2 regions of the Gordonia sp. Z-3 genome follow, and region 1 is predicted to be linked to the other one. Evidence: predicted binding sites of a transcription regulator. Region 1 holds the regulator's gene; the other holds the start of a gene.
The links. The regulator HspR, encoded in region 1, represses chaperone genes until heat shock. The targets are predictions, from matches to a motif close to ANNTGAGTNNNNNNNACTCANNT.
Positions count from the first base shown of each region.

Region 2: clpB (ATP-dependent chaperone ClpB) is a predicted target of HspR. The motif match lies at 3,239-3,261, and genes of this name have one in related genera.

Region 1 is NZ_JAZARS010000015.1:36,244-42,218, forward strand. It holds gene VX037_RS17250 (HNH endonuclease) at 1-313, shown strand, start outside; gene VX037_RS17255 (amidohydrolase family protein) at 517-1,653, opposite strand; gene VX037_RS17260 (FAD-binding oxidoreductase) at 1,793-2,944, shown strand; gene VX037_RS17265 (hypothetical protein) at 2,959-4,056, opposite strand; gene VX037_RS17270 (heat shock protein transcriptional repressor HspR) at 4,123-4,539, opposite strand; gene dnaJ (molecular chaperone DnaJ) at 4,536-5,738, opposite strand; gene grpE (nucleotide exchange factor GrpE) at 5,843-5,975, opposite strand, start outside.
Region 2 is NZ_JAZARS010000014.1:126,161-132,135, forward strand. It holds gene VX037_RS16855 (dihydroxyacetone kinase family protein) at 1-345, shown strand, start outside; gene clpB (ATP-dependent chaperone ClpB) at 615-3,167, opposite strand; gene VX037_RS16865 (enoyl-CoA hydratase-related protein) at 3,345-3,947, opposite strand; gene VX037_RS16870 (Glu/Leu/Phe/Val family dehydrogenase) at 3,958-5,019, opposite strand; gene VX037_RS16875 (Lrp/AsnC family transcriptional regulator) at 5,131-5,565, shown strand; gene VX037_RS16880 (APC family permease) at 5,855-5,975, shown strand, end outside.

The DNA.
Region 1 (5,975 bases):
GTTCCCAGCCCATCTCCGTAAGGCGTTGCACAAACGCGACGAGTGTTGCATCAAATGCGGCGTGGCGGCCTCCCGCTGCCAAGGCCACCATATTGTCCATTGGGCTGATGGTGGAATCACGGTGTTGGACAACGGATGTCTGCTGTGCCCGTCGTGTCATGCCGACATCCACCACAACGGGTGGGAAGTGATCATGGGCCACGACCGACATCCCTGGCTCATCCCACCCGCCGCTGTCGACCCGCACCGGCGGCCGATACCGGCCTACAACCGACGCACGATGAACCTCGACAACCTACCCGCCGCCGCCTGAGCCACGCTGACTGGCGAGTAGGTCACGCAGCCACGTCTTCCCACGCACCCGACCCCGGTCGGGACCGCAACCGTCCCTTGACAACTCCATAGAGTTAACCCTCCGGCACCACAGTGGTGTCGCGTACCCGACGGCCACATCGGTTGCACAGCAACCCTTGTGGTGCGCGGTACGCGACCCCACACGCCGGCCAGGACATTCGCTCAGCCGGGTGTCTCGATCTTATAGACGCGTAAAGCATTGTCGCGGAACACTTTACTCAATGCGTAGTCGCCGCCGAGCGGCGCGATCAGATCGACCAGTGCGCCGACGATCATGTCGAACGATACGTTGGGCTTGTCGATGGGGAAATTGGAGCCGAACATCACGCGGTCGGCACCGAAATGGGTGAACACATGGTCGACCAGCGGGCCGACCATCTCGGTCAGTGTCGCCCGGCTGCCGACATTGCCCCACCGCTCCCGTCCGTAGCCCAGAACCGGCAGCCCGAGTCCGGACAGCTTCACCATCACGTTCGGGTAGGCCGCCAGGGTGACCATTCGTTCGCGCCACAACCGCATGATGTCTGCGCGCGCACCCGCAGTGGCACCGGTTCGCGCGCCGACGGGTCCGAACACCCCGACCGGCGCCCCGACGTGGTCGACGACGATGGTGACCTCGGGATACTCCCGCACCAGAGTCACCACGTCGTAGAGCTGATGAGAGTAGACGAACGCGTCGAACACCAGGCGTCGGTCGGCAACCTCGGCGAAGCCCTTCAAGAACGACGGGGAGGACAAGATGCCATCAGCATCGGCCCCATTGCGGATCTTGGGGTCTGGGTGACGGGTGGTGATCCACCGAATGCCACGAAGTCGGTCGGTCAAGGCGGCATGTTCGTCGATGAGTTCGGCGAAACGCTCGGCCCGCGGGTCGGCGTGGGCAACGATCGCACCCAGTTGAGGCAACGAATCCGCACCGAACGGCAGGGTCGTCACGTACCGCGTCTCCTCGACGGCCGACCTCCCCGCGGGAGTGTCGACGCGGCCGGCGGTCTCGTCGCCGCGCCAGTGCGACTCCATGTGCACCACGGTGTCCACCCGCACACCGGCGGTCTTGAAGACCGGGGAGGTGTCGGCCAGGTACTGCATAGGCTCGTACACGCGCGCGACGGTGCTCGGGGTGAGAACGTACTCCCGGTCGGCCTGCGACACCACCATCGGGAAAACCCGGTCGCCGAATGCGGGCACGAACCGATACAGCCGCGAGAGCCGATTCGCCGCCCACGGCGTGCTCCGCGGATTCCACTGGTGCAGATGAGCGTCGACAATTCCCCTGACAACACCATCGAGCGAGCTCACGTACCCGAGGTTGCCACAGTCGTCGCGAACCCGACATCGATTGATCGATCGCAAGTCGCCGTCGATGGACCGCTAGGCTCTCTGGGGCGGGCATCGATCCCGCCGACCATGCGACACGCTCAGGGGAGGTGACCGGCCCGTGGCCAATCATTCGCGACACGTCCTCCACCAGCTCCGCGAGCTGATCAACCGCGACCCCGACCGGTTCTCGGCCAACATCTACACGCGCATGTTCGCCATCGATCCCGATCTTCGCGAACTGTTCCCGGCGGTCATGTCCGGTCAGCGCGATGCGTTCTTCCGGGTCATCGACCACGTCCTCGACGTGATTCCGCAGGCAGATGGCCACCCCGAGCTCGTGGAGTTCCTCGCCCAACTCGGCCGTGATCACCGCAAATTCGGAGTCCGCCCCGAGCACTACGGTGTCATTTATCGGGCACTGATCGCCGAGTTCGCATCGCTGCTGGGTGACTACTGGGATGACGAAACCGCCCAGACGGTAACCCAGGCGATGATGCTGACCACCGGCGTGATGCGCGGCGCCGCCGAGACAGCGCCGTTCCCGGCGCTCTGGTCGGCGGAGGTGGTGGAGAAGTTCCGCATCACCCGCGACCTCGCGGTGGTGCGGCTGCTGTCCAAGGCACCTCTACGGTTCGCCCCCGGCCAGTACCTCGAGGTGCAGATTCCGCAGCGCCCGAAAGCGTGGCGAAGTCTGTCGCCGGCGATCCCGCCCAACCCGCGCGGTGAGCTGGAGTTTCACGTGCGGGGCGTGCAAGGCGGCACTGTGAGCTGCGCCATCGTCGGCGAGACGCGGGTCGGCGACGTCTGGCATTTCGCACAAGGGCACGGCACCCTGCACATCGAACCGGACCGCCCGGTGGTGATGGTGGCCGGCGGGTCCGGCCTGGCGCCGCTGCGGGCGCTGCTCATCGAAATGTCCAAGCGCGCCGATACTCCGCCTACCCACATCTTCTACGGCATGCGCTATCCGGGCGAACTCTACGACCTCGTCGTATTGCGTCGAATTGCGGCGACCAACCCTTGGCTGCGCGTCACCGCGGTTTCCGAAGAGACCACCGATCCGTGGTGGATCACCGCGGTGGCCACCCCCGAAGCGCTGGACATCGAGCACCACATCGGCACCCTCGCCGATGTCGCCGCAGCCGCCGGCCCGTGGGACGAGCACCAGGTGCTCATCGCCGGATCGGCGAAGATGATCGAGGCGACTCGCCGGCGAATGCTCATCGCAGGTGCTCGGGCGAGCCTCATCCAGCACGACCCCGTGGTCTGACGAAAGACTCGGACCTACGGGCCGGGAGTCTGACCGGCGACGGACACGGTGGTCGTCTCGGTGACCGTCTCAGTCGGCTGCTCGGTGACCGTCTCGGTCTCCGTCGACGTCTCCGTCTCGGTTTCGGTCTCCGTCGTGGTGCTCGTGGCATCGCGCGATTCGGTCACCGTTGTGGTGGCGACGCGGGTGCGGACCTCGGTGACCGGCGCAGCGGTGCGGGTCACCGTCGACGCTTCTGCGGTCTCGGTGACCGTCGTAGTTGGTGTCGGCTCCTCTTCGGTGGCGTCCACACCGGCGAACACCGCGGACGCCGCAATCGCACCGAGGGCCAGTGCCGCCGCCATCGCCGCGCCGATGAGCCACCAGCGACGCGTCGACGGGGTACGCACAACCGCCCCCGGCCGCAGCGCCAACACCGCCGCGCCGACCGCCGCCGCGAGCGCCGGTTGATCAACGACAGTGACCGGTCGCGCCAGCGCATACTCGAGAGCCGCCGACGTTCCGGCCACCTCGGCGCCGGGGCCGGTGAGAACCACCGACGTGACGGCAGACCCTCCGGGTGCCGCCATCACCGCGTCGGCGACAGCGCCCGCATGGGCGGGATCGGTGACCGGGCCGGGCGACCCGTACGCGAACTCGGCCGTTCCAAGGACCTCGCCGGTTGCCGAATCGAGGTTGACGACCGACGAACCCGGCGACGGGACGGCGTCACGATCCAGATCAATCGCAGCGACGATCCCGGTACCGGATGCGGCAGTCCGGGCCACCTCTGCCAACGCCGCCGGCATGTCGGTGACGGCCACCTTGTCGTACCAGGCCGGCCGCGACGTACCCGGCGCCAGATTGGCCTGCAGGTAGCTCTGGGTGGCGGGTCGGGCGCAGGCGACACCGATGCGATTGATCTCGTACGGCACCGAGTCGACGAGTTCGTGGATGGCGTTCTCGGCGCTCTGCGCCGACGGATCCGGAAGGTCGACGAGGTTGCTGGCGATGATGTCACCGTCGGCACCGCGCACCACGGAGGCGACCCGATCCTCGACCACGGAGATCCCGAGGACCGATCCGTCCGAGTTCGAACCGCCCCCGTACTGGGCGCTTCTGGTCTCGGCCATGTCCTCGTCCTGTCTACAACGACGCTTTTGTCCCGAGTCAGGGTAACGGGTGGGCCTAGGTGCCGATCAGTCGGTCTTGCGCTTGCGGCGGGGCTGCCACACCACCAGTGCGCTGGTCCGCGGCACCGGCACCAGCTCGCCGCCCCTACGAGCCGCGCCGCTGTCGACTTCGGATTGCAGCTCGCGGATGCGCTGCTGCAGGGCGTCGACCTGGTTCTCCAGATCGATGATGCGTTTGATGCCGGCGAGGTTGACGCCCTCCTCCTGCGACAGGCGCTGGATCTCGCGCAGCACCTCGACGTCGCGTGCGGAGTACCGCCGACCACCGCCGGTGGTGCGCTGCGGCGTGACCAGTCCGAGCCGGTCATAGGTCCGCAGCGTCTGGGCGTGCATGCCGGCCAATTCCGCCGCGACCGAGATCATGAAGGTCGCGGCGGCTTCCCCGTCGAACTTGTTGCGTTCGTGGTTACCGGCCACCATCATCGCCCCCAACCGGCGCGCGGATCGAATCCGGCGGCCTTCTCCGCGGCGGCATATCGACGCATGGCCTCGACCGCGTCGTCGTCGAGCTTCGGCGGCACGGCGACCTTCACCGTCACCAACAGGTCGCCCGCCCCACCCGAACGTTTCGGCACACCTCGTCCGCGCACGCGCAGGGTGCGCCCGTCGCTGGTGTTGGCGGGAATCTTGACCCCGACGCTGCCGTCGAGGGTCGGCACCGACACGGTGGCCCCGAGCACCAGTTCGGAGATGCTGACCGGCAATTGCACCTTCAGGTCGTTGCCGCTGCGGGTGAACACCTTGTCCGCGGTCACGTGAACCACCACGTACAGGTCACCCGACGGGGCACCGCGGCGACCTGCCTCGCCCTGGCCGGCCAGCCGGATACGCTGTCCGTCCTCGACGCCCGCCGGGATACGCACGTTGATGGTGCGGGCGCGCACCTTCACGCCACTGCCGTCGCAGTCGGTGCACGGATCGTCGATCCGTGACCCGGTGCCCTGGCAGTCCTGGCACGGTTCGCTGAACCCGAACGCGCCCTGGTTGCGGCTGACGAATCCGGACCCGTTGCAGTTCGGGCAGACGCGCGGACTGGTACCCGGTTTGGCACCACTGCCGTGGCAGGTGGTGCACGGCGCCGGGCTGGTCACCCGAAGCGGTACGGTCGTGCCGGTCGCGGCATCCTTGAACGTCAGGGTCGTCTCGGTCTCGAGGTCGTTGCCTCGCTTGGGCCGCGTCGCCGTGGAGGTTCGCGGACCGCGATTGAACAGCCCGTCGAATAGGTCGCCGAAACCGCCCGCCGACTCGCCGCCGGCGCCACCACCACCGCCGAACAGGTCACCGATGTTGAAGTCGGCCCCCGGCGTCGTCGTGTAGTGCGTTCCACCGCCTCCCGAGAAACCGCCGGGAAAGCCATTGCCCCCGCCACGGAATCGCCCACCGGCGAACATCGCGCGGGTCTCGTCGTATTCTTTGCGCTTCTCTGGATCGGCCAGCACGCTGTGTGCTTCGGACACCCGCTTGAAGCGTTCTTCGGCCGCGGTGTCGCCCGGGTTCGCGTCCGGATGGAGTTCGCGGGCGAGCTTCCGGTAGGCCTTCTTGATCTCTTCAGCCGAAGCGTCAGAAGCAACGCCCAGGTCCTTGTAGAAGTCGTGTTCCAACCACTCCCGTTGTGGAGCCACCAGACGTCACCTCCTTCGATATCTCAGTTGTCTGGATGAAGTTGTGTGGAGCGGGCCACGAAGGATTGCCGTGCACAACCCTTCGTGGCCCGTCGTCGGTGCGCTTATTGTGCACCAGTCTGTTCGGCCGCATCGCTCGGTACGTCCGACGGATCGGTGACCGTGACCATCGCGTGACGGATCACCTTCTCGCCGAGCCGGTAGCCGGTGCGATAGACGGCGCCGATGACGGGTTCG
Region 2 (5,975 bases), on a different contig from region 1:
CTGTTCCGTCAGCTCGCCTCCGCGTTCGCGGAATCCGATGACTTCGCTGCGGCCCTGCGCGACGGCACGGGCGCAGCGCTCGCCGAGATCAAGGACCTCGGTGGTGCCGAGGTCGGCGACAACACGATGGTCGACGCGTTGGCCCCGGCAGCCGGCGCGTTGAACGATGGCGCGGCGCTCGATGAGGTCGCGCAGGCAGCCGAGGACGGCGCCGAATCCACCCGCGACACCACCGCCGCCAAGGGACGGGCCAGCTATGTGGGCGAGAATGCCCGCGGCGTGGTCGATCCGGGTGCGCTGGTCGTCTCGTGGTTGTATCGGGCCGCGGCCGAGATCGGTAGCTGAGGCCGGTCTCGATACGTCACTCGCTGCCGCTCGCGACTACTCGACCACCGAGTTGGGGGCCTCATCGCCGTGGCGGGTTTCGCAGCGGCCAGACCCCACCCCCGCGGGTTGGAGTAGCGCCGAGCGAGCTTGCGAGCCCGGCGCGTATCGAAACCCGTAACGCAAGAATCCGCCCGTGACTGAAATCGGCCCCCTCGGACGGCTCCGAGGGGATATCCCCTCGGTCCGACCTGAGGGAGCCGATTTCAGTCAGTTGCGACTCTGCCGGCTCAGCCGAGCACCAACGACTCCCCGTCGGCACCCACATTCACCGGCACCACGTCGCCGTCGTGAATGTCGCCGGCCAGCAACGCCTTCGCGAGCTGGTCGCCGATCGCCTGCTGCACCAGCCGCCGTAGCGGACGGGCACCGTAGAGCGGATCGAAGCCACGCTCGGCCAGCCACTCCTTGGCCTTCGGGGTGACCGACAGCTCCAGGCGACGCTGCGCCAGGCGCTTGCCCAGCTGGGCGAGCTGGATGTCGACGATGGACACCAGCTCCTCCGGGCTCAGCGCGTCGAAGACGATCACATCGTCGAGACGGTTGATGAACTCCGGCTTGAACCGACTGCGCACGGCCATCATCACCTGGTCCTTGTCGCCACCCGCGCCCAGGTTGGACGTGAGGATGAGGATGGTGTTGCGGAAGTCCACCGTGCGGCCCTGACCGTCGGTGAGGCGACCCTCGTCGAGCACCTGCAGCAGCACGTCGAACACGTCCGGGTGCGCTTTCTCGATCTCGTCGAACAGCACCACCGTGTACGGCCGACGCCGCACCGCCTCGGTCAGCTGACCGCCCGCCTCATACCCGACATAGCCGGGAGGCGCGCCGACGAGCCGTGCGACGCTGTGCTTTTCTCCGTACTCGCTCATGTCGATGCGGACCATCGCACGTTCGTCGTCGAACAGGAACTCGGCCAGGGCCTTGGCCAGCTCGGTCTTACCGACACCGGTGGGGCCGAGGAACATGAACGAGCCCAGCGGACGATTCGGATCGGCCACCCCGGCGCGGGCGCGACGGACCGCATCCGACACCGCCTGCACGGCGTCCTTCTGGCCGATGACCCGTTGTCCGAGTTCATCTTCCATGCGCAGCAGCTTGGCGGTCTCACCTTCCAGCATGCGGCCGGCGGGGATTCCGGTCCACGACGACACGACCTGCGCCACATCGTCGGGTCCGACCTCCTCCTGCAGCATCACGTCCTGGCCGGGATCGGTGCCGGTCTTCTCCAGCGCGGCCGCCAGTTCCTTTTCGAGGCCCGGGATCCGGCCGTAGCGCAGTTCGGCGGCACGGCCGAGATCGCTTTCGCGCTCGGCGCGATCCGCTTCTCCGCGAAGCCGTTCCAGCTCCTCCTTGACGTCGCGCACAGCATCGATGGCGGTCTTCTCCGACTGCCAGCGAGCCGAGAGTTCGTTGAGCTTCTCCTTCTGGTCGGCGAGTTCGCCGCGCAGCTTCTCCAGGCGCTCCTTCGAGGCCTCGTCGGTCTCCTTCTGCAGGGCGACCTCCTCGACCTCGAGCCGGCGCACGATGCGCTCGACCTCGTCGATCTCGACCGGACGCGAATCGATCTCCATCCGCAGGCGCGACGCGGCCTCGTCGACCAGGTCGATGGCCTTGTCCGGCAGGAAGCGCGAGGTGATGTAGCGATCGGACAGCGTCGCCGCCGACACCAGCGCGGAGTCGGTGATGCGCACACCGTGGTGCACCTCGTAACGATCCTTGAGTCCGCGCAGGATGCCGATGGTGTCCTCCACCGACGGCTCGCCGACGTAGACCTGCTGGAAGCGGCGTTCGAGCGCGGCGTCCTTCTCGATGTGCTGGCGATACTCTTCCAACGTCGTCGCGCCGACCAACCGCAGCTCGCCGCGGGCGAGCATCGGCTTGATCATGTTTCCGGCGTCCATCGCGGAGTCGCCGGTCGCACCGGCGCCGACGATGGTGTGCAGCTCGTCGATGAAGGTGATGACCTGACCGGCCGATCCCTTGATCTCGTCGAGCACCGCCTTGAGGCGTTCCTCGAACTCACCGCGGTACTTGGCACCGGCCACCATCGAACCCATGTCCAGGGAAATGACCGTCTTGTTGCGGAGCGATTCAGGGACGTCGCCGGCGATGATGCGCTGCGCCAGCCCCTCGACGATGGCCGTCTTGCCGACGCCGGGTTCACCGATGAGCACCGGATTGTTCTTGGTGCGGCGGCTCAGTACCTGCACCACGCGGCGGATCTCGGTGTCACGTCCGATGACCGGGTCGAGTTTGCCCTCACGGGCGGCCGCGGTCAGGTCGGTGGAGTACTTCTCCAACGCCTGATATGTCGACTCCGGGTCCTCGCTGGTCACGCGGGCACTACCGCGCACCGAGACGAACGCATCCCGCAGGGTCTGCGGGGTCGCGCCGGCGTTGGCCAGCAGCTTGGCGACCTCCGAGTCTCCGGTGGCCAGCCCGACCAGGATGTGCTCGGTCGACACGTACTCGTCGTCGAGCTCACCGGCGAGCTGCTGAGCTGCACTGATTGCCGCGATCGACTCGCGGGAGAGCTGCGGCTGCGCGCTCGCGCTGGACACCGTCGGCGCTCGGTTCACCAGTGCCTGAGCCTGCGAACGAACCGTCGACGGGTCCACCCCGACCGCCTTGAGCAGCGGCGCGGCGATGCCGTCGGACTGATCGAGCAGGGCCACCAGGATGTGGGCCGGGCGCACGTCGGAATTACCAGCAGAGGCCGCCGCCTGCACAGCAGCGCTCAGGGCCTGCTGCGTCTTGGTGGTCGGGTTGAAGCTGTCCACGGGCGTGTACCTTTCTCTCTTTAGTCCAACAGGCTCAAGTATGAGCCATACGAGAGGTGTAACGCCAACAAACTTGAGTCTATTTCACTCAACTTGAGCTTCATCGGTGACGCAGGACACGTCCACGGGCGCGAGGAGTAGGCGCTTGCGGAGAGCGATAGGCGGCCGCCCCAACACTCACAACTGCGCCCGGTTGCGTGCCATGACCTGTTGTCGATTCGCTTCCAGCGCCGACCACTCCGGCGCCGCCGCCGCTGCCAACTCCCCTTCCACATCGAGGGCCGCCCCGGTTGTCGCATCCCAGCCCGCGTCGTAGATCCGCTTGACCGACCGCATCATCTCACCGTCGGCATCAGCGATCCGCCGTGCGAGGTCCCATGCGCGTCCCAGCAGATCCTCGTGTGCGACGACCTCGGTCACCAGGCCGATGCGCAATGCCAGGGCCGCATCCACCACTTCCCCGGTGAATGCCGCACCATTTACCGCACCCACCACGGGTGTGGCGAGCTCACCAACCAGCCGGATGCAGTTCGACTCGCGGATGGCCTCGAGGTAGGCGGGTCCGTCGGCGGCCAGGCTCTTGAGGTCGAGTCCCGCGCAGAATGCCGGGTCGGCACCGGTGAGCACGATCGCCCGAACGGCGTCGTCCGCGTCGAGTCGGCGCAGTGCCGCGCTCAGGCCATCGGCCAGATCCGGGCTGAGCGCGTTGCGCGCCTGCGGCCGATCGAGAGTCACCAGTGCGGCACCGTCACGCACATCCACCAGCAGCGGTTCGGTCACCGCTGTGACACTACGCGCGGAACCACGGCCGATACTTGCGATTGCCCTCGATGATCTCGGTGGCCATCGACAGCGCCGCGCTCACCACGTCGACACCGTTTCGCTCCGAACGGTTCACCATGTCGCGGGCCGTGTCCGCGATGGCATCGACGCGGTCGGCGAGGCCGCTCTCGTCGTCGCGGAGTTCGGCTTCTACCGCGATGAGCCCACCGGCGTTGGCGACGAAGTCGGGGACGTGCACGATGCCACGCTCGCGCAGATCGCGGGCGAGCGCCGGGGTCGTGAGCATGTTGTTGGCGGCACCGACGAGTGCCGAAGCCCGCAACCGGGGGACCGCATGCTCGTCGATGACCCCGCCGGCGGCGCATGGTGCCAGCACATCGGCGTCGGCAAACAGAATGTCGGCCAAATCCGTGGCGGTGACCCCGAGTTCGTCGACCGCGTCGTGCACCCGTACCGGATCGATGTCGGCGGCGAGCACCTCCACTTCGGCAGCACACAGCATCCGGGCGACGTGCAGACCGACATTCCCCAGCCCCTGGATCGCCACGCGACTGCCCGCGACGGATCGACCACAGGCCTCCAGCGCGACCTCGATGCTGCGCACCACGCCACGCGCGGTGAAGTAGGACGGGTCGCCGCGCTGCGCGCACACCACCGGGACGTGACGTCCGATCAGCTCCAGATCGCGCACCGACGTGCCCATGTCGAGTGCCGGGATATAGCGACCATTCAATGCCGCAACATATTTGGCGTGAGCGATCAAGACCTCGTCACGGTTGGCCACGCGCGAATCGGCGTTGATCACACTCTTGCCGCCGCCGAGCGGCACTCCGGCGAGCGCGGCCTTGTAGGTCATCGCCTGGGCGAGATCCATCGCATCCGCCACCGCGGCCGCCCGAGACGGATAGCGACGCATCCGCACACCGCCCAGCGATGGCCCAAGCGTCGTATCATGTACGGCGATAACCGATTCCAGTCCCACCTCGGGATCTCGGCAGATGACGAGCTGTTCGAAATCGCGCTGGTGGAGTTCGGCGGTCAAGTCGGATGCTGCGAAGGTTGTGGTCATGGCGCCCGACGCTATGACCGACCGAAATGCGGCCGCAAGGACTTGGCGCGAACTGACCCTCGTGACGCAAACGTTTATCACCGGGAGAGCGCTTTCGATAAATTGTTGCGCATGGTCGATCTCGATGATGTTGATCTGGCCCTGCTGGCCTTGCTGTCCGAGGACGGCCGCGCCACCTTCTCGGAGCTGGCCGGCCGGGTCAATCTGTCCGTCGCAGCGACCAAGCGCCGAGTCGATCGGTTACGTGCCCAGCAGGTGATCACCGGATTCACCGCCACGATCGACCAGACGGCACTCGGCTGGCCGGTGCATGCCTTCACCGAGGTGCGCTACGTGGGCACGTCGCAACCCGAGGAGATGATGCAGGCGATGACGGAGATACCCGAGGTGGAGGCCGTCTACACGATCGCCGGCGACCCCGACATGCTGGTGAAGGTGCGCGCCCGCGACCACAGCCACCTGCAGCAGGTCATCAACCATCTACGTCGGGGCGGCAAGGCGACCGGGACGAAGACGATGATCGTGCTCGGCTCGTGGCATCGGTGACGACGCACCAACGGCACCCGGCGAGCGTCGTCACGACTCTGCGCGCAAGAAATTTCCACACGAAGCCGGTCAATACGACGATCTTTGCGTCCTGACCCGGATTTCGCGTCTTCATCTGGCGTGTGCCACATCACACTGCTTGCATGGCGGGCAATGCCGGCACTCACCTGACAGGCCGGGGCGCAGCCCGCGGACACCGATCCCGCGCACCCCGGCCGACCGCCACAAGCGGGAGTTCCCGGCAGCCGGATGCACACTGCGCGAGCACAACTCGCATTGAGGAGACACCATGCCCGGAGTCGGCATATGGCGGACGAAGTCGGTCGAGCAGTCGATCGCCGAAACCGATGAGCCGCGCAGTCGATTACGCAAGGACCTGACCACGCGGGATTTGACGACCTTCGGTGTCG